DNA from 4 places in the Paenibacillus sp. O199 genome. Region 4 is predicted to be linked to each of the others. Evidence: predicted binding sites of a transcription regulator. Region 4 holds the regulator's gene; each other region holds the start of a gene.
The links. The regulator Rex, encoded in region 4, represses fermentation and respiration genes when NADH is low (regulators of the CRP and FNR family bind a similar motif). The targets are predictions, from matches to a motif close to TTGTGAAATATTTCACAA.
Positions count from the first base shown of each region.

Region 1 (7,536 bases), on a different contig from region 4:
AGTTCCTTCACCGAAATGTCATTTAAACGGATCTCCCCTGTTGTAGGCGTTCGCAGTTTAAGCAGTAGTTCAATAATCGTTGATTTGCCTGATCCGCTCGGTCCGACAATCGCCGTTTTGGAGCCGGGTAAAATATGCAGCGAAATGTCCTTTAACGCCGGTCTCCACTCCCCTTCATATTGAAACGTAACATTGGAGAGATCAAGCGAAACAGCCTGATTGCCAGATAACGCGCCTTTTGGCTGCGTAGACACAGACTGCCTATCAGAGGTCTGTATGGTTTCCGTCAGTCGCTTGGCTGCGTGTTCGCTATCCTGCTTATACAAAGGTAATGTCGCCATTGCCGCAGCCTCTTCGAAAACGGTTAGTGAGGCCATAACCAGCATTGCAAGAAACACGCCAGCAAGCGCTCCATCCATAATCAGATAAGCACCAAGTGTCAGCACGCCCCAGGAAATAAGGAACGTAACCAAAGCATGCATGGATTGCCCACGCAGTAGGTGTCCGGCAGCCCGTTGCTGCTGGACCGTCAACGCAGCAGAAGCCTGCTGCAGCTGTTGCTCCCGTTGAGCCAGTTGTCCGTACACTTTCAAATCCCGGAACCCATACAATACTTCGGTGACTTCTGTGGAAAGCAGCGCCCGTTGCTCGCGAACGTGTCCATGTATTTTTCGCTGCCCAAGCAAGACTATTCCCGGTACAACCAATGTCGTTGTGAGCATGCCTACTACAAACAAAACCGCAATCCAGAATGAAAAAGCAGAAGTAAACAACACTGTCGCCAAAAAGACCATAACAACAATAATCGGTGGATAAGCGACGCGCAAAAAATAATGTTGCAGGCTCTCCACATCCCCAACAATGCGGGCTAGCAGGTCCCCGCTTCGCTTTTTGTTCAATATACCCGGCGTCAAAGGAATGAGTCGGGCAAAAAAGGATGTACGCAAACGGCTAAGCATGGAGAATGTCGCCCGGTGGGAATACAAACGCTCGCCGTAACGACTCGCCGCCCGAAGCAGTCCAAGCAGCTTGACCAGCGAGGTGAGTACAATTAAGGTGTACAGCGGGGGCGCAAAGACTGTTTGCGAAATCAGATATCCGCTCGCCGAGAAGAGGGCCACTCCTGCTATCCCCGCAATAAACCCACCTAGAATAGAAAGGATAATATCCTTGCGCTCCTGAATCATGGCTTTGGACAAAATCGCTAGCTCATTCATGCCAAGCCCCCCTTTCGTTGAACATCAATCATCTCGGCATACTGGGGTAGACGCGCCATAAGCTCTTCATGGCGTCCCGTATCCACTAACACACCATCGTCCATAAACAATATGCGATCGACATGTTGAATCGTATATAATCGGTGAGCCACTGTAATCATCGTCGCGGTATCTGCCAATGTGGCAATGGAACGTTGCAGTATCTGCTCCGTGCGCAAATCCAGTCCCACCGTAGGTTCATCAAACAATATGATGGAAGGCCGCTTCAAAAAAGCTCTTGCCAAAGCAAGTCGTTGCTTTTCCCCACCAGACAGTCCTCGACCTCCTTCACCAACCAAGGTATCGAAGCCATGCTCCAATTGGGCAGCAACTTCAGCAAGCCCGGCATCCTCAGCCGCCTGCTCAATTTCAGTCCTGGACACGTTCCGGCCCGCACCAATCGCAATGTTCTCAGCAAATGTACCTGCAAAAATATACGGATGCTGTGTAATGTAGCTCACATGTTCGAACCATCCAGCCTCATCATATTCGGATAGGGGTTGTCCATTTACCAGTACCTCTCCTGATTCTGGCTTCAGCAAACCCGCAATGAGATGTAGCAACGTCGTTTTTCCTGAGCCGCTTTTGCCGACAATGGCAATGTGTTCTCCCGGATCAAGCTGTGCTCGACCAGTCTCAAGGTCGAATGATTCGGGCGCATAATGAAATCGGAGATGGTTCAATATAATGGACGGCGGCATCGAACCGTCATTGGAACGGTGCATTTGTAATATCCCTATCCCGTTTTCCCTTTCAATCCGCTCCATGTTAACGACCTCGTCAATTCCATCGGATGTACCTAATCCTTCTTTGCTATCTGCCGATTTGTTCTCCCCAGCTGTTTCCTCAAGCATCTGCTCTACCTTACGAACCGCTCCCATACTTGTTCGCCCGCTGTGAAAAGCTGTTCCCGTATTTTTCAACAGACTGTAGAACTCGGGAACGAGCAGCAGCACGAGAAACGCAGTGTGGAACGACATCGATTTGAATACAAGCAGCTGGATTGCTAGTTCAAGAGCGACGATACCGATGCTTAGCATTACAATCGATTCCAGCATGAACGTATTGGTAAACGCAATCCGCAAAATGCCCATCGTGGCATCGCGGTACCCCAGGCTGGTGCGTTCAATCTCCTGCTGCTGACGGTGAGCCCGTCCAAATATTTTCAACGAAACCAGCCCTTGAAGAGAGTCCAGGAACGTACCGGAAAACTCGGCCAGCTGCGCATATTTCTCCTCTGATTTGTTCTTCGTCTTCAGTCCCACCAAAATCATGAACAAGGGGATAAACGGGGCCGTAAACAGCATAATGAAGCCTGAATTGGCATGCTGCATAAACGTTACCACCAAAATCAGAATCGGAATGATGGCAGCCTCCATCATACGCGGCATATACAGACTGAAATAACTGTCAGCCTCATCCACAGCATCCAGAGCAACACTGACCTTTCCGCCTGTTTGTCCACGAAGGGTTGATGGCATCGACGCATGGGTCAAATTTTTCAGCACGGCTGCCCGCATATTCGTCTTGGCACTGGAAGCCATATGCAAACCAACTTTTCCGTTCCCATAAGACAGCCCTGTACGTACGACCATGACAGCCATGAGTATCCCGAGCAGCATGACGACCGACGAAAGGGAAGCCTTCTCCACGAAAATCCGTTGTACTGCTTCAGCAAGCAGCGCAGCCTGACTTACAATCGCTGCACCCAGCGCAAGTGAAATCACTGCAAGGAGCACGAGTCGTTTTCGTTGCCCAGACATTTGTTGAGAGATCAGGCTTGTTTTCCTCTTCATGTAAGCTCTCCTCCTTTCTATGAACCTGTGAGATTACTCCCTTACATCGCATAATGAATTCAATTTATTTTTTTCCCTTTACATAATCCGCATCAAACAGAAACAGTTTGAAAACCAGAATCAAGGAAGGAATCAACATACACATGCCACCGATAAACACAACCACCAGTGCGAAGCCCATCGCTGGTGAGGTTACACTGTTTTGAATTGTAATGAACGGATCAAGGATATAAGGATATTGACCAATTCCGTAAGCGAAAAAGGCACAGAAAAATTGCAGCATGATACATATAAACGCTAATCCGTAGCGGCGTCCGTTATAGATCAGCCACATCGCAATCATGAAGAATGCAACGGAAAGTGCAAGCAACCACCATAAATCCATCATATTTTGAAAATGTCGCTCATTGTGCTGTCCCAAATAAATAAATGCAGTCAGTGCGATGATGATCGTCGGTGTGCTCCAGAACAGGGCATAGGTCCGTACCAGCTTCAATGCAGAGTGATCCTCTGCCCGCGATGCATAAAAGGCTAGAAATGAGCTGCTAATGAACAATACGGACACAATCGCCAGTCCAACAATGCTCCATGATAACGGATTGGTAAACAGCGTCCAGTAATCCAGAGAAACCGTCGAACCTTGCTTCACGATAAAACCACCTTCAGACAGCGTTAGCGCCACTGATAGCGAAGCTGGAATCAGCAATCCCGAAGCTCCATATAGAAACAGATACACGATGTTATTTTTGGAACCATAGTTCTCAAAGGCATAAAACGACCCACGAATGGCGAGCAAAATGACCGCAATGCTTCCCGGTACGAGCAGCGCTGATCCGTAATAATAAGCCGTGTCGGGAAAGAATCCAACAATGCCAATGTAGAAAAAGACAAAAAATACATTCGTAATCTCCCATACCGGTGATAAATAACGGGAGATCAGACGATTAATCAGGTGATCCTGTTTCGTCAAGCGTGCATAAAAGGCAAAGAAACCCGCCCCGAAATCAATGGAGGCAACAATTAAATAGCCATACAAGAACAGCCAGAGTACCGAAATGCCAATCAGTTCGTAACTCATGTACGCTCACCCTTTTCTGTAGACGGATTGCGCTTCTCCTTCATCCATTTCTCCATCTCGACTTCTGCCGGATTATTGTTGAACAAACGTCTTAGTACGAGAACACACATGACTCCCAGAACGATGTAGAGAAGCAGGAAGAAGAAAAAGATCATTCTGATGCTGGGTGATGAAGTGGCTGCTTCCTCCACACGCATATATCCTCGGATAATCCACGGCTGTCGTCCCAGTTCAGCATAGAACCAGCCCAGCTCAACTCCGAGAAAAGCCATCGGTGCGCCTAGCGCTATGATCCCAAGCAGCCACTTATTCAGCTCATTGCGCTTTTTCCAGAATACAAACAGGAAATACAGAACTGAAATAGCCAGCAGCGTAAATCCGATTCCGGCCATTAAATCAAACAGGTAGTGAACGAGCAGCGGCGGCCATTCGTCCTTCGGAAACTCCTCCAGTCCGGTTACCTCTGCATTAAAGTCACTAAAGGCCAGGAAGCTGAGCAGTTTCGGCAGGTGAAGAGCTCCTATAATTTCATGCTCTGCATTCAGCCATCCCAATAAAATCAAATCCGCGCCACTTTCTGTCTCAAAATGCCATTCTGCCGCTGCAAGTTTCTCCGGCTGATGCTCGGCCAAAAACTTGGCGGACACATCTCCCGCTAACGTGTTCAGTAAGCCGAACAGCAGAACCACCGCCATCATGAGATTCAAGGCTTTTTTGTGGTATGCAGATGCCCCTTTTCTCAGCAGCGAGAAGGCTGCAATTCCGGCTAACAGGGCAGCTCCTGTCAAATATGCTGAGCTTAATACATGAAACACCTTGGAGAACGTCGCCGTATTCAGCATCGCCTCCACTGGGTTAACCGCTGTGAATTGGCCTGCTTCCATGACAAAGCCTCCAGGCTGGTTCATGAAGCCGTTCACCGTCGTAATAAACACAGCCGACATACCTGCACCGGTGACGATTGGAATCGTCAGCAGCCAGTGAATGTACGGATTTTTGAATCGATCCCAGGTATACAAATAAATGCCCAGGAAAATGGCTTCAAAAAAGAACGCAAACACTTCCATGAATAGTGGGAGTGCAATGACATTGCCTGCCAGTTTCATAAAATTCGGCCACACCAGGGCCAGTTGCAGTGAAATCGCTGTACCGGTCACCACACCAACCGCCACAGAAATGACAAACCCTCTTGACCACCTCTTCGCCATCAGTGTGTAATGGGGGTCCTTCTTGCGAATCCCCATGAATTCTGCAATTGCGATCATTAGAGGTATACCGACGCCAAGTGTCGCAAAAATAGCGTGGAAGCCCAGCGTCATACCTGTCACCAGCTTGCTCCACATCACCGTATCGATTGCCATTGTTTACTGCCTCCTTTCAAACTCTGTTCGATTTTCGTACTGATTTGAATCTTTTAATTATTAGGTCAGTCAGCCCTTGGACTGCGTTCTTTATCAGGTTGATAGAAGCCCCACTAGACTGGTTCAGAGTTTATCTACAAACCGTTCCTCCATCGTTGTATGTACAAAGAGAATTTTTTCACAAAGTAAGTGACGAAGGAGCTTTACCACACCATCATTGTGCATTGCTACACATAGTTATTGGACTGAGCATGGGTTGGCGAGCTGTGTTTTACCTGATACTGAAGGGCCAAAGTACTTAACAGGACCTAATAGTTAAAATTATTATATCTTTGTGAATTAGCAATTCAATCACTGACACGTCTTCGTCCCTAAATGTTCAAGAAAGGATCAACTCTTTCTGACAACTCGGTGAAAAGCATAAAAAGCACCCAAAGGGGCTATTGATTCATTAGGCACAACCGTGGTATTGCGATTTTCAATTCTACTATGCTTGCAAGATGTTCGGGAAAAATAAAACAAAAGAAGCCGCTCGTATAGTGAGCGACTTCTCGACTTTTTTTGTTCATAAGTCTGCAAAGCTTCAATTCCGTTGCTGTACGGTCTCCTCCAGCCATTGCTGCAAAGGAATATCCTTAGTCAACTCACCGAGCAAAATGTGACTGAATATACCTTCCTGATCTATGATCATGGTCGCTGGCAACCCGGTGATACGATACAGACCGGAGACCTTTCCGGTCACATCAATGATAACAGGGAAATCGAATTGCTGTTTCTCCATAAATTCACGAATGGTGCCCTTCGCTTCCCCCACGTTGACAAACAGAGCCTCTACATCGTTTTGATACGTCTGAGCAATCTGCTTAATCATTGGCATTTCCCTCACACAGGGCGTACACCATGAAGCCCAGAAGTTAATCATGACGACTTTGCCCCGATAATCGGAGAGCTTCACCTGTTCTCCGTCTGAATTAACCGCAGTGAATTCAGGAGCAGTTGCACCGGCTTCAATGGCACCGGTTATTTTGGGCTCAGATGATGAAGTCCCCTGATAAATTGCCCACGCAGCGACCAGCACAGCAGCCATTCCAATCAGGATGGTAAACAAACGTATCATTTTCAAACTCATTTTCGCACTATTTTTTTTCAATAAGTTCACCTTCATTTTTAGCCAAGACTATGATGAAATGCAGCATGAAGCGACCCGAACTGTTGACGAAAGTCCTCAGTAGAGCCATCTCCCACATTACGTCCTTGGTTCATAAAAACAATGTGATCGGCAACATCATCTGCGATCTCAAGCTGGTGGGTGGAGAACACAACCATATGCCCTTCCTCCTTGATCTGTTTTATCAGATTTGCAAACTCCTGCATCCAGAAGGGGTCCAGTCCATTCGTCGGCTCATCCATGATCAGCAGCGGAGGCTTGGACAGCAGAGCCTGGGCAAATAACACACGCTGCCGCATACCTTTGGAAAAGGTCGTGACCCGTTTCTTTTTTTGATCGGCCAAGCCTACCATGGTTAGCACTTCCGTTACTCGCGCTTTAGGCACTTTCCTTAACGCCGCCCAGAACTGGAGCGCCTCCTCTGCCGTCAAACCCTGGTTGAAATGATAATCATCCGGCATATATCCGATCTGTTCCGAATATCGCTTTCGTTCTTTGGACCAGCGCATATTGTTTACAATGATTTCACCCGAGGTAGGTTGAAGAATACCTGCAAGCATACGCAGAACGGTGCTTTTTCCGGCCCCATTTCCGCCGCATAAGGCAAGCACATGACCGGAAGAAACGCGAAAGGATATATCTTCAACAATCTGTTGTTTTTTTATGGATTTACACAGTCCAACAATCTCTGTTTCCACATTATCCATGGGAACGTCCCCTTTCCCATATCCCGTATACTGCCACGATAGAACATGTAATCCACAGCAGACATATCCCCATAAAGATCCAGCTCCCGCTCGATGGATGTACCCAATCTACCCACTGATAATATTCAGGTCCCAGTATCGAGCCCCCGCCAAGTTTGATCACCACAAAC
Region 1 covers NZ_LGRP01000001.1:200,566-208,101, forward strand. Annotated here, with positions in the region: gene cydC (thiol reductant ABC exporter subunit CydC) at 1-1,217, opposite strand, end outside; gene cydD (thiol reductant ABC exporter subunit CydD) at 1,214-3,052, opposite strand; gene A6049_RS00855 (cytochrome d ubiquinol oxidase subunit II) at 3,117-4,130, opposite strand; gene A6049_RS00860 (cytochrome ubiquinol oxidase subunit I) at 4,127-5,491, opposite strand; gene A6049_RS00865 (TlpA family protein disulfide reductase) at 6,075-6,641, opposite strand; gene ccmA (heme ABC exporter ATP-binding protein CcmA) at 6,659-7,366, opposite strand; gene A6049_RS00875 (ABC transporter permease) at 7,359-7,536, opposite strand, start outside.
Region 1: a site for Rex is predicted at 5,658-5,675, ahead of A6049_RS00860 (cytochrome ubiquinol oxidase subunit I). Genes of this name have one in related genera too.

Region 2 (7,536 bases), on a different contig from region 4:
CCTTTTTCGAAGTAGACTTTATTCGGCACTTTGAACCACTGCATATTCACGGTACGGCGAGCCACCCTTTTCACGTTGATTAAGTTTACAGCGGTTACGTTGGAAGAAGTCGAGTTACGTCCATACGATCCGCAGCCCAATGTCAGTGACGGCATGTTGGTGTTATAGATGTCACCGATGGCGCCGTGTGTGGATGGCGAATTCACGATAATCCGTCCGGTTTGCAGGCGATCTGCGAATTTGCTAATGACTTCTTCGTTCGTCGAATGAATAACAGAGGAGTGACCCATGCCGCCAAAAGCAACCACTTCTGCTGCACGCTCAATCCCTTCAGCTGCCGTTTTCACTTTGTAACAAGCCAGTACCGGGCTTAGTTTTTCAGCCGACAACGGGAATTTTGTACCTACGCCTTCAATCTCGGCTACAAGAATTTTGGTGTTAGCAGGGACCTCGATGCCGCACATTTGCGCAATGCTCACTGCAGATTGACCAACAATCGCCGGGTTCACCGCACATTTCTCAGCATTAATCGCACCTGCGGTCAGTTTCGCTGCCTCATCCTTGTTGACGAAGTAACAGCCGTTCGCGATCATTTTCTTTTTCACCTGATCGAAGATCGGTTCTTCGATGATGACTGCTTGCTCGGAAGCACAAATCATGCCGTTATCGAACGATTTGGACAAAATCAGATCCGTTACTGCTTGATTGATATCTGCGCTTTTCTCAATGAAGCAAGGTACGTTCCCTGGCCCTACGCCCAGTGCTGGTTTACCACAGCTGTATGCCGCCCGTACCATACCTGATCCGCCTGTTGCCAGAATGAGCGCCACATCATTATGATTCATCAGTGCGTTTGTGCGATCCATGGAAGGATCATCAATCCACTGGATACAATCCGCTGGAGCACCATGCTTCACTGCAGCATCAAGCAGGATTTTGGCTGCTTCCCGGCTACAGTTCTGTGCAGATGGGTGGAAACCGAAGATGATTGGGTTACGCGTTTTGATGGAAATCAGTGCTTTGAACATCGTGGTGGATGTCGGATTCGTTACCGGGGTAATCCCCATGATGATGCCGACAGGCTCCGCAATTTTCTGGAAGCTTTCGTACTCGTTATCTTCGATAACCCCTACTGTTTTGTCATATTTTATGCTATGATACACATATTCTGTTGCAAATATATTTTTGGTGATTTTATCCTCATACACACCCCGGCCTGTTTCTTCCACGGCCATTTTGGCGAGCATCATATGTTTGTCCAGACCTGCCAGCGCCATCGCTTGCACGATTCGGTCAATCTGTTTCTGATCCATGGACATGAATGCTGCATGTGCTTTATTCGCTTTGTCAATTAACGTTTGAATATACTGACCTGCTGTCGGTTCTTTTACTGGGGCGACTTCGTTCTTTACAGCCATCTCCCTCATCCTCCTAAAGGTTCGTATTGGTTTGTCTCTCTTCTTTACATTCACATCGTACCATGGGGAAAGAGTTAATTATGTGATTTTTTTCACAAAGTATAACAAATTTAATTTAAGTTTTTTAGTGTCTCTCACTTAGCCATTTACACTTCCTATTTAAACTATAGGGCTGTCAGATTCATCCTCTCCTTTCGAAAGTGAATTTAATCACAATGTTTGAAATTTCGCCATTTTTGCCCCCTTTCCACGCCCCTCAAACGGCAAGATAAGGTATATACTGAACTTAAAAATTGAACCACCGCAATTTGTACCGTCCTTCCCGGCCGAGAGATGACCCTGATCAGGACGGCAACGGTTTGCGGCGAACCACGGGGGCCAGTCCAAGCTGCAGAAGGCCGTCCGATGGACACAAAGGGGAGATAGACTTATGAGAGAACAACTGAGTGTACTGGAAAAACGAGGAAATACCAACTGTTTCTCGGAAGCGAATTTCAACCATCTGCTCGTAACGATGAAGGACAGAACCTATCCGGAAGGAACCCATCTGTATTGGGAGGGGGATGTCTCTGACAAACTTTATTATATGAAACGAGGCCGTGCTCAGATCACCAAATCCACGGATGAAGGCAAGGAATTGATTATGTACATGTATCAAGCCGGTGATATGATTGGGCAGGCTGATCCGTTCTTCGGATCGAAACACAGCTTTTCGGCGGAAGTGCTGGAGGATAGTGAGATCGGCGTACTGGAGCATAAAGACCTGGAAATGCTGATCTGCCAACACTGTGACTTTGCGATCGACTTTATGAAATGGATGGGTATCCATCACCGGTTAACCCAAACCAAATTCCGTGATCTGATGTTATATGGCAAACCGGGCGCACTCTGCTCCACGCTGATTCGATTGTCCAATTCCTACGGCGAGCCCCATGGAGAGCATGTCATGATTCATAAAAAAATAACACACACGGATCTGTCCAATATGATTGGAGCGACCCGTGAAAGTGTCAACCGCATGTTAAGCGATTTGCGTAAAAAAGACGCCATTGAATACGATAACGGCATGATTGTCATCAAGGATCTGCACATGCTCCAGGGCATCTGTCACTGTGAATTATGTCCTAACGAGATTTGCCGAATCTGACGCTTTTCCCATCTTGTAAAACTTTTGATACGCAAATGAAAAAAGCCCATCTTCTATAACGAAGATTGGGCTTTTGTTATGCTTAAGATACAGTAGTCAACTCGAGCTTTACTGCATCACGTGGATTCAATTTCATGTCCAAACCGTTTTCCATCAGTTCCTTATCATTCACCATGATCATCCAGCGTTGGTTCATCCGGGGAATTACATTTTCAACGGAAACAACGAATTTGTTGTTCTCCGACATTCTTACAATCCCACTGGACTTCAATACATCACGCACAGTACATTCCTGAACATACACCCCGGCATATTGACGATTGAGATTTGGCATAATATTTCCACCGCTCACCTTGAGTAATGTTGTTTGGTAAACAACATCGTCTCCCCCACTGTCAGCGGCTTTTACATATATGATCACTTCATCTTTGACATGAAGCTCCATGTCCCAATTTTCCGGGTCAATATCCTTGCCATTCAGTTTGACCGCCCAGCTAAGTGAGGAGTCCAGAGAAACTTCCCCCACGGATTGGATCCGCTTGCCATCTGCTGTAAAATCGACAAGTCCACTGTTCAATAGTGCTTTCTTGAGCGTCAGACCTTCACTAAAATCTCTCTTAATGGACTTCGTTGCGTCAGGCAAAAAAGTACTGCCATCCACTGCCACAGTAATAGTATTCTGCGATTCGGTCTCTTTGACGATTGGCTGTTCGGAAGGCTGTGTCTCGCTACACCCGGCTAATATAACCAGAATAAGCAGACATATACCTATGTAACCGGGGATTCTCTTCTTCATGTAGGTAACACCACCCTGCGTAAAATCATTCACCCTGTTGTCCATAACCTCTATTATGGCACAAAATTCATGCAAAAAAAGTGTCAATGCCGTTACTTTTCATCCAGCAGCGTCCATAACTGGTTTGTACAACACAAAGAGCCTGCAAGCAGGCCCTTTGGCTCCTAATTATTATTAAGGTCTATTAAGTAGCATGTTTACTGAACACAAGCCTGCATGTAGGTACGGCCTCCGTCTCCATCCTTCAGATACGGGTTGAGCCCAAAGAACTGTTCCTCCGACACATAGACGCCTGTCAGCAAACGCCCTTCAAGTAATCCACCATCCACCTGTACACAGAACGAAGGTGCATCCACATATTCCTGGTAGAGCGGAATCTGACCCGATGATTGGTGTACCTTGGATACCTTGCCTTGCTCGTGCAGCGGCCGTTCAGAGAAATAGGTAGGTACAATATAACGGGCAATCACATCCAGCTCTTGTACAGTGTAGAAGGTGTCATCACCCAGCCAAGGCGCAAGCATGCGGATCTTCTCATATTGTGACCATACAATCGCCTGAATCAGCATCTCCGCTTTAACAAAACGCCCTTCGCCCACATCCAGATACACACGTTCTTCATGAACGTTGGCTTCGGCCTGAACCCCGATGGAATCGGGTTGTCTCAGTTCACATCCAATACATTTCCAGCCTCTTGCTGTCTGAATCCATTTTTGCAGTACCGCCGGAGCCATTACCTGACCATTGCTATTCGTGGAATGAGTCTTCTCTCCTGCAACATCATCCTTAACCGACGGGGAATATGAGGTTCGTTTAAATAGCTCCGCAGCTTTTTTGTAGATTAAATGTACCTGGATGGATGCGCTCTCAAGTTCTGCAATATCTTGCTTGCCGTAGCGTACTTCACGGGATAAGCTTTCTTCTCTCATGACAAGTGGCCTCCTCGCTCCGGCCGCCTGCGGCCATTTTATTTACAATTATACTACAACTCGCGACAACATGTGCAGGACCCTTAAGACAAAAACTCCTGATTTCCACTGGAAATCAAGAGCCTTTATCCCATCAGTTCACTTAGTTTGAGCCGGGGAAGCTGTTACTACTCAACCCACTGCTCTGCCCAGTCTTGAATTTGATTCATAACGGGCTGTAGCGCCTTGCCTTTCTCTGTCAGTTCATATTCAATACGAACTGGCGTCTCCGGATAGACATGACGGATCAGAATTCCTTCGCTTTCCAGATCTTTCATCCGTTCTGACAACATCTTATCACTCATCGATGGAATCAGGTTGGAGATATCCTTGAACCGCTTCGAACCACTCATCAACGTTTGAATAATCAAACCGTTCCAGCGCTTACCCAAGAAAGAAAACGCCGTCTCAAAGCGCGGACACATCCGCAGATCTTGGCCTTCCACATTAATCACCTCTTTAGAGATCACTCAACTTACGTTTAGTTAGTATATTTCATAATAACATATTTAAGTCTCAAAGAAAACGTCTGCCGCTAAAAAGTTAAAATTTTAGGGGCATAACTCAACTTCGATGATACAACTCAGTATACATCACATGGGACAACGGAACCATGGGAAAATATCGTCTAACTCCCATGTAGCTATCTTACCCAAAAAGAACCCAGCTGCCACAGTCATACTTGACTTGGAGAAGGGTTCTTTGGTATATCGTTTATTTTATCCGTTCATACAGCCAATTTGCAGCTTAAACCAGCACGTTACCAAGTGATCTTACAGGCTCGCTGAAGCCAAATTCCGGCTTAACGTTGCGCGTAGGATATGCCCACTTCACTCCATTGCTGATCACTTTTAAAATTTCCGGATTGTAGAAGGTCGGGTATGTTTCATGACCTGGACGGAAATAGAAGATTTTTCCTGAACCACGGAGGAACGTGCATCCGCTTCGGAATACCTCTCCGCCTTGGAAATTACTTACAAACACCAGTTCATCCGGTACTGGAATATCGAAGAATTCTCCGTACATTTCTTCTTTTTCCAGAATGATCTTGCTATTGATTCCCTCGGCAATCGGATGGGACGGATTCACACACCAGATAATCTCCTGCTCATTAGCTTCACGCCATTTCAGATCACAACTTGTGCCCATCAGCGCTTTGAATGGCTTGGAGAAGTGACCAGAGTGCAGCACAATCAACCCCATACCATCCAGGACTCGCTGTGCAACCTTCTGTGTAATCTCGTCGCTCACACGCTCATGCGCCATATGTCCCCACCATATAAGCACATCTGTCGAATTCAGCACCTCATCACTTAATCCATGCTCAGGCTGATCCAGTGTTGCAGTGCGAATGGCAAAGCCTTCGCCTCCCAGCCCGTTTGCCAACGCCATGTGCAAACCGTCAGGGTAGACTTCTTTTACTTCATCATGAATTTTCTCATGGACAAATTCATTCCAAATGGTGACGTTAATCATATTCAATTTCCCCCTAGTGTAACTCTAAACCCACCACATATCTCCCAGCGGCTCTTCAATCAATACTTGTTGGAGATTTTGCACAGCTTTAGAGAATCCTTCTTCTACCGACATCAGACCATCTTCGTGTTCAATACTTACGACATAATCATATCCAACCAGACGCAGAGCACTAATAATATCAGCCCAAGTCTTGTTATCGTGACCATAACCGACCGAGCGGAATTGCCAAGCACGATCAAGCATGTTTGTATAATCCTGCATATCCGTTACACCATATTTGTTCACGTTAATTGGATCAATAGTTGTATCTTTCGCATGGAAGTGATGAATCGCGCCTTCACGTCCCAGAATGTGGATCGCTTGCACCGGATCAATACCTTGCCACCACATGTGGCTCGGGTCCAAGTTAGCGCCAATCACTTCGCCTGCTGCTTCACGCAATCTCAGCAAGGTAGCTGGTGTATGCACAGAGAATCCACCGTGCAGTTCCAGTCCCACTTTCACATTGTGATCTGCAGCGAATTTGCCCCACTCTGTCCAGTAAGGGATAACTTTGTTGTCCCATTGCCATTTAAGAACTTCCTGGAAGTCATTCGGCCATGGTGCAACAGGCCAGTTCGGATATTTGGCATCCTCATGGTCTCCCGGACAACCGGAGAATGTGTTTACAACAGGCACTTCCAGTTTCTCAGCCAGTTCTACCGTCTTAACGAAATCATCGTGGAATCCTTTCGCAATATCCTTTTGTGGATGAAGTGGGTTACCGTGACAGCTCAGTGCGCTGATGGTCAGACCGCGAGATTCTACTGCATTTTTGAAGTTTTTCAATGCTGTCGGGTTGCTCAGAAGCTCATCCGGTTTACAATGAGCATTCCCTGGATGTCCACCAGTTCCGATTTCTACTGCTTTCAAGCCTTTGGATGCAACATAGTCAAGTGCATCCTCCAATTTACGTCCTCCGAATAGTACCAAAAATACGCCGAGTTTCAAGTGCGATTCCTCCCTAGATTAAATATCATATTAATTGCTGGTTTTATGAACCATGAACTGCATAAATATACCGTTCAGATCACATGATTGTATCGTTATTGTGGAAAATCAAGAGCTTTTCTATCCTGAAAATAAACGTAAGAATACTGGTTATTTCATTGGAAATGACATCCGGTCGGTTTAGTCGAAATAAACCGCTCTGCCTGTCTGAGCAGACTCGTAGATCGCTTCAAGAATCTGAGTAACCACGATGGCTTGTTCAGGTTTTACAACTGGATCTTTGTCTTCTATGATCGCTTCAAGCCACATTCTAGCTTCACGATCCGCTTCATTTTCTGCACTACCGGAATAAAAAGCAACCCCGCCTGCATCCAGATCTACCTTAGTTTCAAACAGACGGCTGCGTTTCTCGCCATTGATACGCAGACCATCTTTCATATCCGCGCCACCTTCTGTTCCGCAAAGCAGTGATTTCGCTTCGCCGAACTCAGCTACGTTCAGCGCCCAGCTGGACTCGACGATAATTGTAGCCCCATTCTCCATCGTCACAAAGCCGAATGCAGAATCCTCTACCTTAAATTGTTCCGGGTCCCACGGACCAAAAGCATTGGCCGCATTCTCACGTTGACCCAGCTTGTGGAAAGTTGAGCCCATAACACTCTTCGGCTTGTAATTATCCATCAGCCAAAGAGTCAGGTCCAATGCATGCGTACCGATATCAATTAGCGGTCCTCCACC
Region 2 covers NZ_LGRP01000009.1:175,285-182,820, reverse strand. Annotated here, with positions in the region: gene adhE (bifunctional acetaldehyde-CoA/alcohol dehydrogenase) at 1-1,418, opposite strand, end outside; gene A6049_RS16285 (Crp/Fnr family transcriptional regulator) at 1,849-2,565, shown strand; gene A6049_RS16280 (hypothetical protein) at 2,648-3,361, opposite strand; gene A6049_RS16275 (hypothetical protein) at 3,559-4,290, opposite strand; gene A6049_RS16270 (winged helix-turn-helix transcriptional regulator) at 4,458-4,754, opposite strand; gene A6049_RS16265 (ThuA domain-containing protein) at 5,077-5,805, opposite strand; gene A6049_RS16260 (sugar phosphate isomerase/epimerase family protein) at 5,830-6,798, opposite strand; gene A6049_RS16255 (Gfo/Idh/MocA family protein) at 6,979-7,536, opposite strand, start outside.
Region 2: a site for Rex is predicted at 1,499-1,516, ahead of adhE (bifunctional acetaldehyde-CoA/alcohol dehydrogenase). Genes of this name have one in related genera too.

Region 3 (7,536 bases), on a different contig from region 4:
TTCCTCAATTTCTCCAGGGAGCGACCGCATAAAAGCAGCCAAAATAATAATCGTGAACGGAATTGCATTCGCAACATAAGGAATGATCAGCGCCAAATGAGTATCCAAAATGCCGAGCTTGCGGACAAGCAAATAAATCGGCAGCATGAGCGCATTGTTTGGAATCAGCATGCCCGCCAGAATGAGGCTGTACAGTAACATGCTCCATTTGCGGTGTCTCATCCGCGTTATAGCAAAAGCAAACATGGCACCAAGCACAATCGTTCCGACTGAGGACAAGACCGAAATGTACATACTGTTCCAGAAATACGTACCAATCTTGGCATTTACCCAAGCCTCCACGTAGTTATTAAACACCCAAGTGGAGGGCAGACCGAACGGATTCAATGCAATTTCGTTGTTATCCTGCTTGAATGAAGAAAAGATTACGAATAAAAAGGGAAACAGAATCGCAAGTAGATACAACATTAACAAAACATGAGGTATACTGCCTTTTATGTTCTTTACCATCAATATTCCACCCTTTCGTTGCGTCTCGCCACCAGCAACTGATATACCGCGGTGAGCACAAGCGTCAGAGCAAAGATCAGAACCGCAATCGTATTGCCATAACCGTATTTAAAATTGGTAATCGCGTATTTGATCATATACGTGGCAAGCACTTCGGTAGAGCCTGCAGGTCCACCTTTGGTCATAACCAGAACAATATCAGCTGCTTTCATCGCCCCGGCAATGGATAACATGATGACGACGGAAATGATAGGTCTGATAAGTGGCAATGTAATTTTGAATGCTCTTTGTACGGCTGTTGCTCCATCGATGGCTGCCGCTTCATCCAGATCCTTGGGAATAGCCAGAATGGCCGCCAAAACCATGACAATATAGAATCCCGTCCACTGCCAAGCATTGGTTACGAGAATGGATATCATTGCGAACCGATTATCGGATAGCCAATAGACCGGCGAAATACCTACGGTTTCAAGTAACTGATTCAACAGGCCGATGTTAGGCTCATAGATGAATCCCCACAGAATACCGATGACTGCCGTTGACATAATGGACGGCAAAAAGACGGCTGTTTTGTACAATCCCTTCAATTTCTTTACATTCGCAATGAGCAGGGAAAACAGCACAATGAGAGGCACCTGGATCAAAACAGAAAATGCGATAAAGAAACCGTTATTGCGAGTTGAAATCCAAAAACGTTCATCTGTCAATGCTTTTGCATAGTTGGACAGTCCCACAAAACGCGGCTCTGCGGATACACCGTTCCAACTGGTCAGACTGTAATAGAGTGAACTGCCGATAGGATACAGGAAAAACATGATAAACAAGATCAGTGCCGGCAACACAAACAACGTATAGATCAGCGGGCTGCGGAGTGAAGTATTCATGATCTACCTCCTTCAGTGACTTCAACTTCTTATGCTCATATATAGAGCAGATTCCTCAGCAGTGTAATTCTTTAGATAGGACCAAGGGTTTTACCCCGGCAGTGTTCCAACCGGGGTAAACCAGCATGGTGTTAGCAGGTACGTTTCTTTGCTTGATAGATCGCTTATTCTACTGAAGCATTAGCCTCTTCCTGAACCTTTTGCAATTCTTCGGCCATTTTCTCTGGCGTAGTCTGTCCACCAACCAGCTTCTGAATTTGCAGGTTGCCGATCTCTGTCGTAACATCAGCTTGAACGAGTGCATCAAACGCCGGGAAAGAAGTCTGCGATGCATTCAGAACAGCTACGATTTCTTTCATTAAATCGTCGGTGATGCTGTCAGTCAGCACTTTTTCATCCAGTTTCATCGCTGGTAACACACCGTCTTCTACGAGCCCACGTACTTGCATATCTTCGTTGTAGAAGTTTTTGATAAAGGCTTTAACAGCCGCCAACTTCTGCGGGTCATCCGCAGCCGCTGCAGAGAAACCGTATCCATTATTGACATCACGCATCAGGGCTGTCTGATCTCCTACACCGTTCTCTACCGGAGGCATATTGAAGAAACCAACTTTGCCAATGAGCGACTCCCCGCTCTGTCCTTCCTTGAATACAGACGATTTCCACGTTCCGTCATACATCAGAATCGCTTCACCGCTCGTAAATTGAGTTGTATATTCAGCATATTCATAACCAAGCTCGCCTTTTTTGAAGTAACCTTTATCCACCCATTCCTTATGCTTCGCGAATCCTGCGACAACGCCTGGATCAGTCCACTTGGCTTCGCCTGTAGCAAACTTCGCCGTAATATCAGGTCCAGCGTAACGGGACCACAGATGGTTCGTTAACATGAGTGGAACCCAGCCTGCTTTGGAAGCAGAAGCAAGTGGCACCTTGCCATCAGCCTTGATCTCAGCGAGCATATTATCCAGCTCAGCCATTGTTGAAGGCGCTTTCCAACCTTTTTGCGTAAAATACTCTTTATTGTAGAAGAATCCTTCACCCGATCCCCCAATAGGCAGTCCGTACACTTTGCCTTCATAGGTGAATGGTTCAAGCGATGAAAATTGGTCCTGAATGCCCAGCTCTTGCAAGATCGGCGTGAGATCCAACAACATGCCTTCTTTAGCATATACTTTGGAGTCTGGACTACCGAACAATTCGAAGATATCCGGCGGATTGCCTGCTGCCATCTCACCACGAAGTTTCTCCTTACGGTTTACATCGGATTCAACTCCGTCCAGTGTAAAGGTCAGGTTGGGTACTTCGCTCTCCACTTTGGCCACAACGTCCTGCAGAATGGCCAGCCTTTTTTGTTTGTCGGCACCCACCTGAGTGTGACGGAGAAGCATCTCAACCGGTTCCTTGCTTGGCTCCGCAGGCGTATTGCCTGCTCCCTGTTGTGGTTCGTTAGTTGAGCTCGAACAACCTGCCAATGTCCATGATGTGATAAGCAATAATGAAAGCAGTAATGTCATTCCTTTTTTCATTCGTATGACCCCCCTCAAGATATTGAGCATTTGGCTTTACACTCTGATTATAAAAAGTTGTAGCTTACATCGTAAGGATGACAATTCATCAATGGAGGGATAAAATCCTTCACTGGACAAATAATCTTGCATTTACAATTGATAACAGCAAAAAAACAGCCCCTGCGAAACATGTTCGCAAAGACTGCTTGGTTGGAAGATCTGTATATAAATGTTTACTTATTGGAGCAAGTCATGCCCGCTGTTTCCGTACGACCTTGTTCAATCAGGCGATACGCACGCTCTACTTCCTCATCACTTGGAGAAGGAACTCCATCGAGCGGATAGGCTTTCCCCAGCGCCTGCCATTTGTAAATACCCATCTGATGATAAGGCAGAATTTCGAACTTCTCGACTCCATTTAGCGTTCCAATAAACCGCCCCAGATTGAGCAAGTCCTCTTCCTCATTGTGAATCCCTGGCACATACACGTGGCGAATCCACATTTTTCGTCCATTGTCCGATAACCATTGTGCGGTGCGCAATGTTCTCTCGTTGGATTTGCCTGTCAGCTTGATATGTTTCTCATCATTGATGTGCTTCAGATCCAACAAAACCAGGTCCGTGTTATCTAACAATTCATGAATCCGATCCGGTTCATTGAAACCGTTGCTGTCCAGCGTAGTATGCAATCCCCAGCGGCGTTTCGCCTCTTTGAAAACTTCGGCTACAAAATGAGCCTGTAATGTTGGCTCCCCGCCGGATACCGTAAGTCCTCCGCCGGAACTGCGATAGTAGGACAGGTATGGCTCGATTTCAGCCAATACCTCCTCCACGCTCATTTCCCTGCCACCATCCAGTGCCCATGTATCCGGATTGTGACAATACTGGCATTTGAGCAGACATCCCTGCATAAAAAGCACGAAGCGGATGCCTGGGCCGTCAACCGTCCCGAAAGTTTCGAGTGAATGAATATGTCCATTAACCATGCTGCCTCTTCCTTTCTTTATCGCATCCGCTGTGCGTTTAATATAGAGGTTCTATTCCTTTGAACCGTTGAGTTAAGCCCAAGTTACATCGAACCGTGGAAGGTCCGGTTAATGACATCGAGTTGTTGCTCACGTGTCAGTTTGATGAAGTTAACCGCGTAACCGGATACCCGTACTGTCAGCTGCGGGTAGTTTTCCGGGTGATCCATCGCGTCAATCAACTGCTGGCGATCAAATACGTTCACGTTCAGATGGTGTGCCCCTTGACCAAAATAACCGTCCATCATGGCAACCAGATTGGATTTACGTGTGTCTGACTCTTTTCCGAGTGCTTTAGGCACGATGGAGAATGTGTTAGAGATCCCGTCAAGGCTGTGTTCGTACGGCAATTTGGCTACTGAGCCAAGGGATGCCAGTGCACCTTTTTTGTCCCGACCATGCATTGGATTCGCTCCTGGTGCAAACGGTTCGCCTGCTTTACGGCCATCCGGTGTTGTACCTGTTTTCTTGCCGTACACTACGTTCGATGTGATCGTCAGTACAGACTGTGTTGGGATCGCATTACGATACGCTTTGTGTTTACGAATCATGCCCATGAAGCTTTCCACCAGTTCAACTGCGATACTATCGACACTGTCTTCATTGTTACCGTAACAAGGGAAGTCGCCTTCAATTTCAAAATCAATTGCTATGCCTTGTTCGTTGCGGATCGGTTTGACTTTCGCATACTTGATGGCACTCAGAGAGTCTGCTGCAACCGAGAGGCCAGCAATACCACAAGCCATCGTACGTACGATGTCGCGGTCATGCAGGGCCATTTCAATACGCTCATAGCTGTATTTGTCATGCATGTAGTGAATGACGTTGAGTGAGTTCATATACAGTTTGGCGAGCCATTCCATCATCGGTTTGAAACGTTTCATAACTTCATTGTACTCCAGCACTTCGCTTGTGATCGCCGGATATTCAGGTCCAACTTGTGCTCCCGATTTCTCATCACGACCGCCGTTGATTGCATACAGCAATGCTTTTGCCAGGTTCGCACGAGCACCGAAGAACTGCATTTGTTTCCCGATCTTCATCGCAGATACACAGCAAGCAATACCATAATCTTCTCCATAGATCGGACGCATCAGATCATCATTTTCATACTGGATGGAGCTCGTTTCGATGGATACTTTCGTACAGTATTGTTTGAACGCTTCCGGAAGCTTGGTGGACCAAAGTACAGTAAGATTCGGCTCAGGTGCAGGACCAAGGTTGTTCAAAGTGTGCAGGAAACGGAAGCTGCTTTTCGTAACACGGGTTTCTCCATTTACGGACATGCCACCGATGGATTCAGTTACCCATGTTGGGTCTCCACTGAACAATTCATTATAATCCGGCGTACGCAGGAATTTGACGATCCGCAGTTTCATAACAAAATGGTCAACCAGTTCTTGAGCCTGTTCTTCAGTTAGCAAGCCTTCTTGCAAGTCACGTTCAATGTAAATATCAAGGAACGAAGAAACACGTCCGAGCGACATCGCCGCACCATTTTGCTCTTTAATCGCAGCCAGGTAACCGAAGTAGAGCCATTGGAACGCTTCTTTTGCGGTTGTGGCTGGCAAAGAAATATCGAAACCATGCATTTCACCCAGTTGTTTCAACTCTTGCAATGCACGAATCTGTTCGGACAGTTCTTCGCGGAGGCGAATGACATCTTCATCAATCACATCGACTTCAAGTGCATTCAGCTCACCTTTTTTACCTCGAATCAGGAAGTCCACGCCGTACAGAGCTACCCGGCGATAGTCACCGATGATCCGGCCACGGCCGTAAGCATCAGGCAGACCGGTAATAATCCCTGCTTTACGTGCTGCACGCATTTCAGATGTATAAGCATCAAATACGCCCTGGTTATGTGTTTTACGGATGTTCGTAAATATATCAATGACGCCTTGAGGCATTTCAAAACCATAAGCTTCACAAGCATCAATCATCATGCGAATTCCACCGAATGGCTGAATGGAACGTTTGAATGGAGCATCTGTTTGAACACCAACAATCTGTTCTTTGGATTTATCCAGATAACCTGGTTGGTGAGAAACAATCGTTGCTGGCGTGTTTACGTCAACATCAAGTACCCCGCCGTTATCGCGCTCTTTTTTGGTCAAATCGGATACGATATCCCATAACTCTTTCGTATTCTGAGTTGCACCTGCAAGAAATGCTTCGTCGCCATAGTAAGGTGATAAGTTGCGTGCCAGAAAATCATTCACATCTACGGATTTCGTCCATGTTCCTTTGGTAAAGTTTCTCCAGCCTGTTTGTTGTTTGACATCTTTTTCGATCACCGACATAGTAATCCCTCCACAAATTTGGATTTCCGGACACATGACAGGATGCTTCACTCGTCTCATCTGTGCCCAGAGCCGCGATTAATGTGATAAATTTCACATGTGAGCCGGAACATGTTCTCTCTACTTGGGAACCGGAACCGCGGATGAATGTTTTTCTTACATTTTCAGTATACGTCTTCGTTCTTTCATCATCTGTGATTTTTATCACAAAGTTTGTGACCATCCTCACTCCACCTGTGCTGTGTCATGGTGAACCCTGCAAATTCACACTTAGCCACTGCGCGGACAGAACAACTTCCGATCGCTGTTATCCCCGGATTTTTTTGATTTTATTTTTCAAAGGGTAAAATACGGGGATAGAGGCGAACGCTTCGCTTCTTCAGTTTTTTCTGCCCTCTCCGTTATGGTATGAATACCTGGTTCAAAAAGTAACATCACGGATTCCGTGTAACCTCTTTTAAAAAAGACAACTGCAAAGATTACGTTTTACCTTTTTTTACTGGAAAGACGGCAATCGGGGCTCCCCTTTCGGGGAACCCTGACTATCTGCCTTAATCCTGCTGTTGTGCTTTAGTTGTTATTCAAACTTGCCATAGAATGCGTTGCGATACACATCTGCCAGTTCAGTCACTAGCGGCAGTTTTGGATTGGCTGTTGTACATTGGTCCTCGAATGCGCGGTCTGCCAGATAATCGACATGTGCCTCAAAGTCTTTGGCATCGAATCCGATTTCCTGGAACGACTCTTCAATACCCAATGTTTTGTTCAGTTTGCGAATGGCATTAATGAGGCTGGTAACCCCTTCTTCTGTCGTACGTGCAGGCAATCCCAGAATGCGGGCAATTTCCGCATAACGCTCATCTGCAACAAAGTGCGAATATTTCGGGAACGATGCAAACTTCGTCGGTTTTTTCGCATTGTAACGAATGACGTGTGGCATCAGGATCGCATTGGTACGTCCATGTGCGGTGTGGTACTGACCGCCCCATTTGTGTGCCAAGCTGTGGTTAATGCCCAGGAACGCGTTGGCAAAAGCCATACCGGCAATCGTTGAAGCGTTATGCATTTTCTCACGAGCCAATTTGTCACCTTGCAGCGCTGATTGCTCGAGGTATTGGAATACCAGTTGAATCGCTTTGATCGCGAGTCCATCCGTGTAATCATTCGCCATGACGGATACATATGCTTCAATGGCGTGAGTCAATACGTCCATACCTGTATCCGCAACAGCGGTTTTAGGCAGAGAGTATACGAATTCCGGGTCTACAATGGCTACGTCTGGTGTTAACTCGTAGTCTGCCAG
Region 3 covers NZ_LGRP01000009.1:183,290-190,825, reverse strand. Annotated here, with positions in the region: gene A6049_RS16315 (carbohydrate ABC transporter permease) at 1-510, opposite strand, end outside; gene A6049_RS16310 (carbohydrate ABC transporter permease) at 510-1,394, opposite strand; gene A6049_RS16305 (extracellular solute-binding protein) at 1,559-2,923, opposite strand; gene pflA (pyruvate formate-lyase-activating protein) at 3,139-3,891, opposite strand; gene pflB (formate C-acetyltransferase) at 3,975-6,233, opposite strand; gene adhE (bifunctional acetaldehyde-CoA/alcohol dehydrogenase) at 6,811-7,536, opposite strand, start outside.
Region 3: a site for Rex is predicted at 6,315-6,332, ahead of pflB (formate C-acetyltransferase). Genes of this name have one in related genera too.

Region 4 (7,536 bases):
GCGGCAGAATAATAAACTTACTGGCATCTCCATCTCTGAGACTGACATATACATTATTGTCATCCATGGCTGTATTTACCTTGATCCCATTTGTAGCCATTTTAGACAAGGTCGGTGTAATTTCGGTGTATTGCTTGTTCTCCATCGCTTGTGCTACGGTAAACATCGCGCTTCCCCACCAGCTCTCTAATGCTTCGTTGGAATGATCCACGACATCCAGCTTCAACGAACGAGTGCCAATCAAGGTTTGTCCTTCTTTGTGAATATATTGTACCAACCTGCCCAGATCAACATCCGGCTGCAGATCGAGTTTCAACTGTACATCATTGCGGTTAATAGTTAATTGAACATCATTGACTCCATCGTACTGGGTAACCATTTTTTCAATTGGGCTTTGCACAGCCACATGACGATACACAAACCAACCTCCAAACAACACAACGGCTGAAATGACGGCAGTCAGAGCAATAGGCAATACTTTTATCTTCAAGTGAGTTACCCCTCCTAAATTTTGGCCCATCCTATAACTTGTAGGCAAGAATATGAATATGTGTACGTAATGTCCTGTGATGTGCCTAACAGGATTTATTTGTGTATGATGTATCCTTGAATACATATTTGAGTATATCACATCGTATATACAATATCTAAGGCGAAAATATGAATAAATTATTAATTTTAACTATTCAAATCCAAAATGATCAACAAAGTACGCCAAAGAACCGGACCAGTCGGGTTTCCGTCTGCCGGTTCTTTAATGTATTCTTTTGGACGATAGTATTTATGCTAATTCTAGCTATTTGGGATCGTATAGACCAGATCCACCTGTTCCCCGTTACTGAAGCGGTAAAACCGATAATAGTTGTGAGTATCATCATTATAATACACTTGCCATACATAGATTCCATTCACAACGCCTGGCATGATTCGTTTGATCTCCCCACCGGGAACTTCAGAGCTGAACCGATTTCGAATCTGAGCTTCATTCATGCCGTTCTTTAACAGTTCACCGTGTACTGCATTGGTTCCCGTCACGGGTTTGTTATTCTCATCAAACTTGATCCACACCATGACATCCTGGTTATCCTTATTTTTGCCAATCAGGGTCCAGTATATGTTGTCTCCGCCGTCTTTCTGCCCCCAGACATACTTACGCAGCTCTTCGTGGGACGTAATCCCCAGCTGTTCCTGGGCCGCCTGTATGGCCAACGCCTCTTCCTTGCGCTGATCCTGGGTAACATAGACATAATAACGCTGAAGTCCAAACAGAATCAGAACCAGGAGCAGCAGCGAAATCCATATCCACTTCTTTTTTTTCTTCAAAAGCCGAACTTCCTTTCCCTATGACGATGCTGTCCTTGTAATTAACGGGCAAGCAAACTGTCAAATGCCAGCTGAGACTCACGCAGAATGCGCTCTTCATCCATCGTAAGACATTCGCCATGTTTAACCACTTGTTTACCATCCACCCACACATGCTCCACATCTTTGGCCGAAGCCGAGTAGACCGTATGGGAAATCAGATCCGTATGCGGATAGAAATGGGCCTGTTCGATGTTCAACGCGATGAAGTCAGCCTTCATGCCAACTTGCAGAGCGCCTGTATTGTTCAGGAATATGGATTTAGCACCATACGAAGTTCCAAGCAGAAGCGCTTCCCCTGCCGGCACTGCAGTAGGGTCACCGGACACACCTTTGTGAATCAACGCAGCCAATCTCATCTCTTCAAACATATCCAGGTTATTGTTACTGGCTGGTCCGTCTGTTCCCAGAGACACAGTCACGCCTGCTTTCAACAGATCAGGCACACGCGCAACACCCGAAGCCAATTTCAGGTTACTGCCTGGATTGTGGGAAACTGCTACATCATGCTTTGCGAGAATCTCGATCTCTTCATCATTCAGATGTACCGCATGTGCAACCAGAGATGGACGGGAAAAAAATCCTAGCTTCTCCAGATGTGCGACTGGACGCAGTCCGTAATCAGCCACGTTCTGTTCCACTTCGCGAAGCGTTTCAGACATATGCGTATGCAAAGGCAGATTCAGATCATGAGCAACCTGTACCAGCTTCTCTATGTAATCCGGAGGGCAAGTGTAAGGGGCGTGCGGAGAGATTACGGTTGTAATTCTTCCGTCTGCTTGTCCATTCCATTGACGGGCAAATGCTGCGGACTCTTCGAGCTTGCGCAGTTGTTCTTCTTCTGAGCAAAGCCCGATTACCCCACGTGCCAGAGCAGCCCGAACGCCGGATTGTTCCACCACTTTCGCAACCTGATCCATATGATCATACATATCTAGGAAAGCTGTTGTTCCACCCTTCAACATTTCAAGCACGGAAAGTGATGTGCCCCAATATACGTCTTCAGACGTCATTTTGGCTTCCATTGGCCACATTTTCTCCTGCAACCATACTTGTAACGCCAGATCGTCTCCATGGCCTCTGAGGAGCGACATGGCCGCGTGACCATGCGTATTGATCAGACCCGGCAAGAAGAACAGTCCTTTTCCGTCCACCTTTGTCAGGCTTTCGTCTCCTTCCGGCAATGTCTCACCAATATGCACAATCTTGTCATTCTCAACAACCATAAGACCTTGAACCACGTTCCAATTCGTACCTTCACTCACGGCAAATTTGCCGTTGTGAATTACCCATCTATTTGTCGTCATCTTCCTCGTCGTCCTTTCCATTCTCCAAGTAATAAGCCAGGCTAAGTAGATCCGTCGTAAAATCAGCATGATGAATGCGAATATGCGGCGGGGTCTTCAGGATCGTTGGCGCAAAGTTCAGAATCGCTTCAATTCCTGACTCAATCAGCTGATCTGCAACATTTTGGGCTTCCGTATCCGGAACCGTGATAATACCTATACGAATGTTATCTTTTTTGACCGAATCCGTTAATTCATTCATCGGTTGTACCGTCAAACTGTTGATTTGACTCCCAATTTTCGGACCGTAGGCATCAAATACAGCGACGATCTTCATGTTGTCTTTGAGATAGGCATTGTAATTGGACAAGGCATGTCCCAAATTACCTGCTCCGACAAGAGCTACATTGATCTGCTGGTCTATTTTTAAAATATGGCGGATTTTCTCAATGAGATATGAAACGTCATATCCAATCCCTTTACGACCAAAGTCACCAAAGTAAGCCAAGTCTTTACGAATCTGGGCCGGATTCAAATCCAGCCTCAGTCCAAGTTCTTGTGAAGAAACCGTATTGACTTCCCGCTGATGCAGTTCATTCAAATAACGCAAGTAAACAGGTAATCTACGCACCACGGCTTCCGAAATTTTATCTGATTTCATTCATTGCTCCCCCTTACCAAGGCCACGATAGATAGATGAAAAGATGAGCACCCTGTCTAAAACGATGCAAAATGATTACTGAATTAAACAGGATGCTCCTTGTTATATAATGGATAATTGCTTTAATCGCTTTACTCGCATATCCATGAAACGAATACATGATATTACTCAATTTTACCGCCAATCACTGGCGTCTTGCAATAATGGAAGCTACAGAGCGTATCTGTTATTGTTGCTCTTCGGTTGGTCTCTCGAGCCATTCCGAAATGCGTGGAACTATCTGCTCTGTAAGCATGTGCTCCATTTTGGGACCAGGTAATGAATATAAAAAGTACTTGCCATAATACGCTTCAATAACGCGTGTATCGTATACAATCACAATGCCTCTGTCTTTGCCTGTACGAACCAGTCTGCCAAATCCCTGTTTGAAACGGATGACGGCTTGTGGCACGGATAGCTTCATAAACGGGTTTTTCTTCTGCTGCTGCAAAAGCTCGCTCTTCGCTTCCACTAATGGATGATTCGGTGGCTGGAACGGCAGTCTGACAATTGCAAGGCAGGTCAGAGCCTCTCCCGGAATGTCCACGCCTTCCCAAAAGCTGCTTGTGCCAAGTAGCACCGTTGCTTTAGCATCTTGGAACCGACGTGTAAGCTTGGAACGGCTGCCGCTGTCCACCCCTTGCCCAAGCAAAGAGATATCGTTGCCTGACAAGGCCTCCTTAAGCGGGTCATAGACCTGTCGCAGCATGCGGTAGGAGGTGAACAACACCATCATGCGTCCACGAGTCGCAATAGCCGTTTCCGCAAGCGAGTGCACGAGCATATCCACAAAGTGGGCATCGCCTACACTGCCCTTCACGCTTGGGAAATCACGCGGAATGACAAGCAGCGCCTGTTCTCGATAATTGAACGGTGAAGGTAGCATCGACGTTAACAGACGGTTATTGTCGGCAGCTTCCTGCAAACCCAGCTGTTCGATCATGAATTGAAATGACTTGTCAACGGAGAGCGTAGCCGATGTAAGCACAACGCTTTTCTTTTTATCAAAGAACATATCCTTCAATTGTGCACTGACATCGACAGGAACAGCATAGAGTTGCAGTGATTTACTGCGGAACTGGCCGCTGGCCTCCATCCAGTACACGGTATTGGCATCATCCATCCGCATGAAGAAACGCAGATTATCCTTAATCGTTGCCAAATCCTTGAGCAGACCTGAGATATCCGTAATCAGACTATCGGACTGATAATCGTCCTGATCTTCTTTCACTTCAAGCAGCAGCTTGTCGCCTTTACGAATCAAATCGCCTAGGGTGACATAAATTTGGTTTTCAGCGTCCTGCAATTCCTGCCATTTGGCTGGTTTTTGTGAAGACTTCAGTCTAAGTGAGAATTGTCCTGTCTCGCCTGGAGAAGCATCGCTGCGTTCAGGCAGCAGTCCGAACAATGCATCGCTTAGTCGATCCCACATCTCTTTAACTTCGACAGCAAGCGGGAACATCTGATCAATCATGGAGCCCCACTGTACCGAATTTTCATGACCCGACAATTGAGAACGCAGCATAGGCAGTTGGCCATTTCGGCTATCTTTAAATAGTCGGGTCAGTGTATGAACCAACGTGAAATATTTCATATGAAGACCAAGGTGCTTACCTGCTACGTCCTCCAGATGATGTGCTTCATCAATGACGAGACTTTCGTAGGCTGGCAGCAGCTGATGTGCTGCTTTGACATCCGTAAACAATTTCGAATGATTCGTAATGACGATATCGGAAAGCCCGGCTTCATGTTTGGCCCGGTGATAGAAACATTTGCGGAACCAAGGACAGGAACGTCCAAGACAGGACTCAGACTCACTTTGTACCGTCTCCCAGAAGTCTCCTCCGCGCCCGCTTAGATTAAGCTCCTCGTCGTCTCCAGTCTCCGTCTGAGTAAGCCAGACAATCATCTGAGCCGCTGTAAAATAATCCTCTTTCGGTGTAGCAAATTCACGTTTATTGATTTTATGCTCAAACTTACGCAGACACAGATAGTGCCCACGTCCTTTGAACACCGCTGCCTTGAACGGGAACGGAACCACTTGGGTCAGCATAGGAATATCCCGCTCTCTCAATTGCTCCTGCAGGTTGATGGTATGTGTGCTGACCATCACTTTCTGTTCCTGTTTTACACTTTCATAGATGGCAGGCAGCAAATAACCAAGTGATTTGCCCGTACCTGTCCCAGCTTCGATTAAGAGATGTTTCTCCTCATCCAAAGCTTGTCGTACACTGCTGAACATTTGAGTTTGCGCCTCACGCTCCTCATAATGGTCCAGCGTCTCCTTCAGGTTATCTCTAACCTGATCCATAAACTGCTCAAAACTCACGCCTTCCAGCGGATTACCCTCTCGCTCATCACGTGGTGAGCCTATATCGGTCCAGTCACTCACGTTCAGGGCAAGCTGGCGGTAATACGTATGACCATCCAGATCCTGAATAGGCTCTGCTTCCTTCTCAGAACGCATTCCATCGAAGAACCAACCCAAGTCACTGTCTTCCGGTGCAAACAGGTCACTGAGGCGCTGAATCGTGATTAGAGGCAATGCACGCAGCTCATCGAGACACTTCAGTAATACAAAAGCTGTTGCAAGAGCATCACTGTCTGCCTGATGAGGACGGTCATGCTGAAATCCGAATTCCGAAGACACATAACCGAGTTGATAAGAGCCCAGTGACGGGAACGAGATCTTCAGGAAATCAATCGTATCCAGGATCCGTCCGGTAAATGGCAGATAACCGCATCGATCGAGTGCATTTTGAAGAAAATGAAAATCAAAAGCAACATTGTGTCCAACAAGAACCACATCATCAAGCAGCGGAACCATCTCCATCATCATCTCTTCCAATGAGGGAGCATCCGCCACATCTTCATCGGTAATACCAGTTAACCCCGTAATAAACGGAGGAATCGGTACACCTGGGTTCACATAAGAACTATATATTTGAGTTATGCTGTAGTCATGATCTATGATGGCAAGTCCGGCCTGTATAATCTCACCGTCGGACTGCGTGCCGGTTGTTTCGAAATCCAATACGGCAAATTTCATTGCAATGTACGGTCCCTTCCATTCCAGTCTATGTTACAGCATAGCAAAAAAAAGGGCGTTTGAAAATTAACTGACAAAAAAGGCGGTGTCCCCGCCGCTATGCCAGAGGAGGGAACACCGTCTTAATGCCGCCGAATAGCCCTAATTTAAGGCAGTCAGCTGATTTGCATATTGCAATTTTCCGCTGTTTAAACGACAAGCTTCCATGTTATACAGCGGTTCGGTCAACGATGGGTCATACTGAAGCGCCTGCGCAAATAATGAACATGCACCTTCAGGATTCGCGAGCTTGGCCTCGATACAGCCCAGGACGTTACATACCAACCCTTTCAATCTCGGCGAACCGTTCAGATGCATGATCCGCTGCAAGTGTATTCCTGCTTCCTCGGTTTGTTCCAGGTTGAGATGAGCAAGAGCCAGGTAAAAACGAGTCAATGCACTTTCCGGATAGTCGGTCACAACCCTAGAAAATTGCATAATCGCCTGCGGGTACATTTGCAGTTTGAAATATCCCTGACCGCGACTGAAACACTCCAAATGCAGTTCTGGCAGTGCGGTAACAGCTTCCTGTTCAGGTTCAAGGGAAGCAGGCTTATCCAGTTCCCTTTCCCTCACCTGGCTCATTTTTTCTTCAAACATCAGCCACTCATCAATCATCCCGTCACTCATCCGCTTCAGCAAATTCCACTTTTGCAGCAATTCCTGTTTGCTTAGGCCTTCAGCAGAAGGGTAGCGCTTGATAATTTCATCTAACATGTCGTTCATTTCTGCGAAAACATGCTGGAACATCGATGCATCCCCACCCTTGAAAAAATGGATTAGTGCAGTGACCTGTACTCATTTTTTGTAGAATGGGTCGATTTCATTCCCCTTACCAGTCGATTACATAATCGTCGCATGAACTTCGTGTTTCATCGTTTGCACAGGTTTGTTCTGTCCATCCACAAATACAACGGTAGGCTTGTGATTATTTGCCTCTTCTTGAGACATCATTGCATATGAAATGATAATGACGGTATCTCCAGGCTGTACCAGGCGAGCTGCTGCTCCATTCAAACAGATAACTCCACTTCCACGTGGGCCTGGAATGACATAGGTTTCCAGACGTGCACCATTGTTGTTATTCACAATTTGCACTT
Region 4 covers NZ_LGRP01000018.1:65,101-72,636, reverse strand. Annotated here, with positions in the region: gene A6049_RS22545 (hypothetical protein) at 1-490, opposite strand, end outside; gene A6049_RS22540 (cell wall elongation regulator TseB-like domain-containing protein) at 793-1,323, opposite strand; gene A6049_RS22535 (amidohydrolase) at 1,365-2,669, opposite strand; gene A6049_RS22530 (redox-sensing transcriptional repressor Rex) at 2,656-3,309, opposite strand; gene dinG (ATP-dependent DNA helicase DinG) at 3,536-6,397, opposite strand; gene A6049_RS22520 (tetratricopeptide repeat protein) at 6,539-7,186, opposite strand; gene panD (aspartate 1-decarboxylase) at 7,280-7,536, opposite strand, start outside.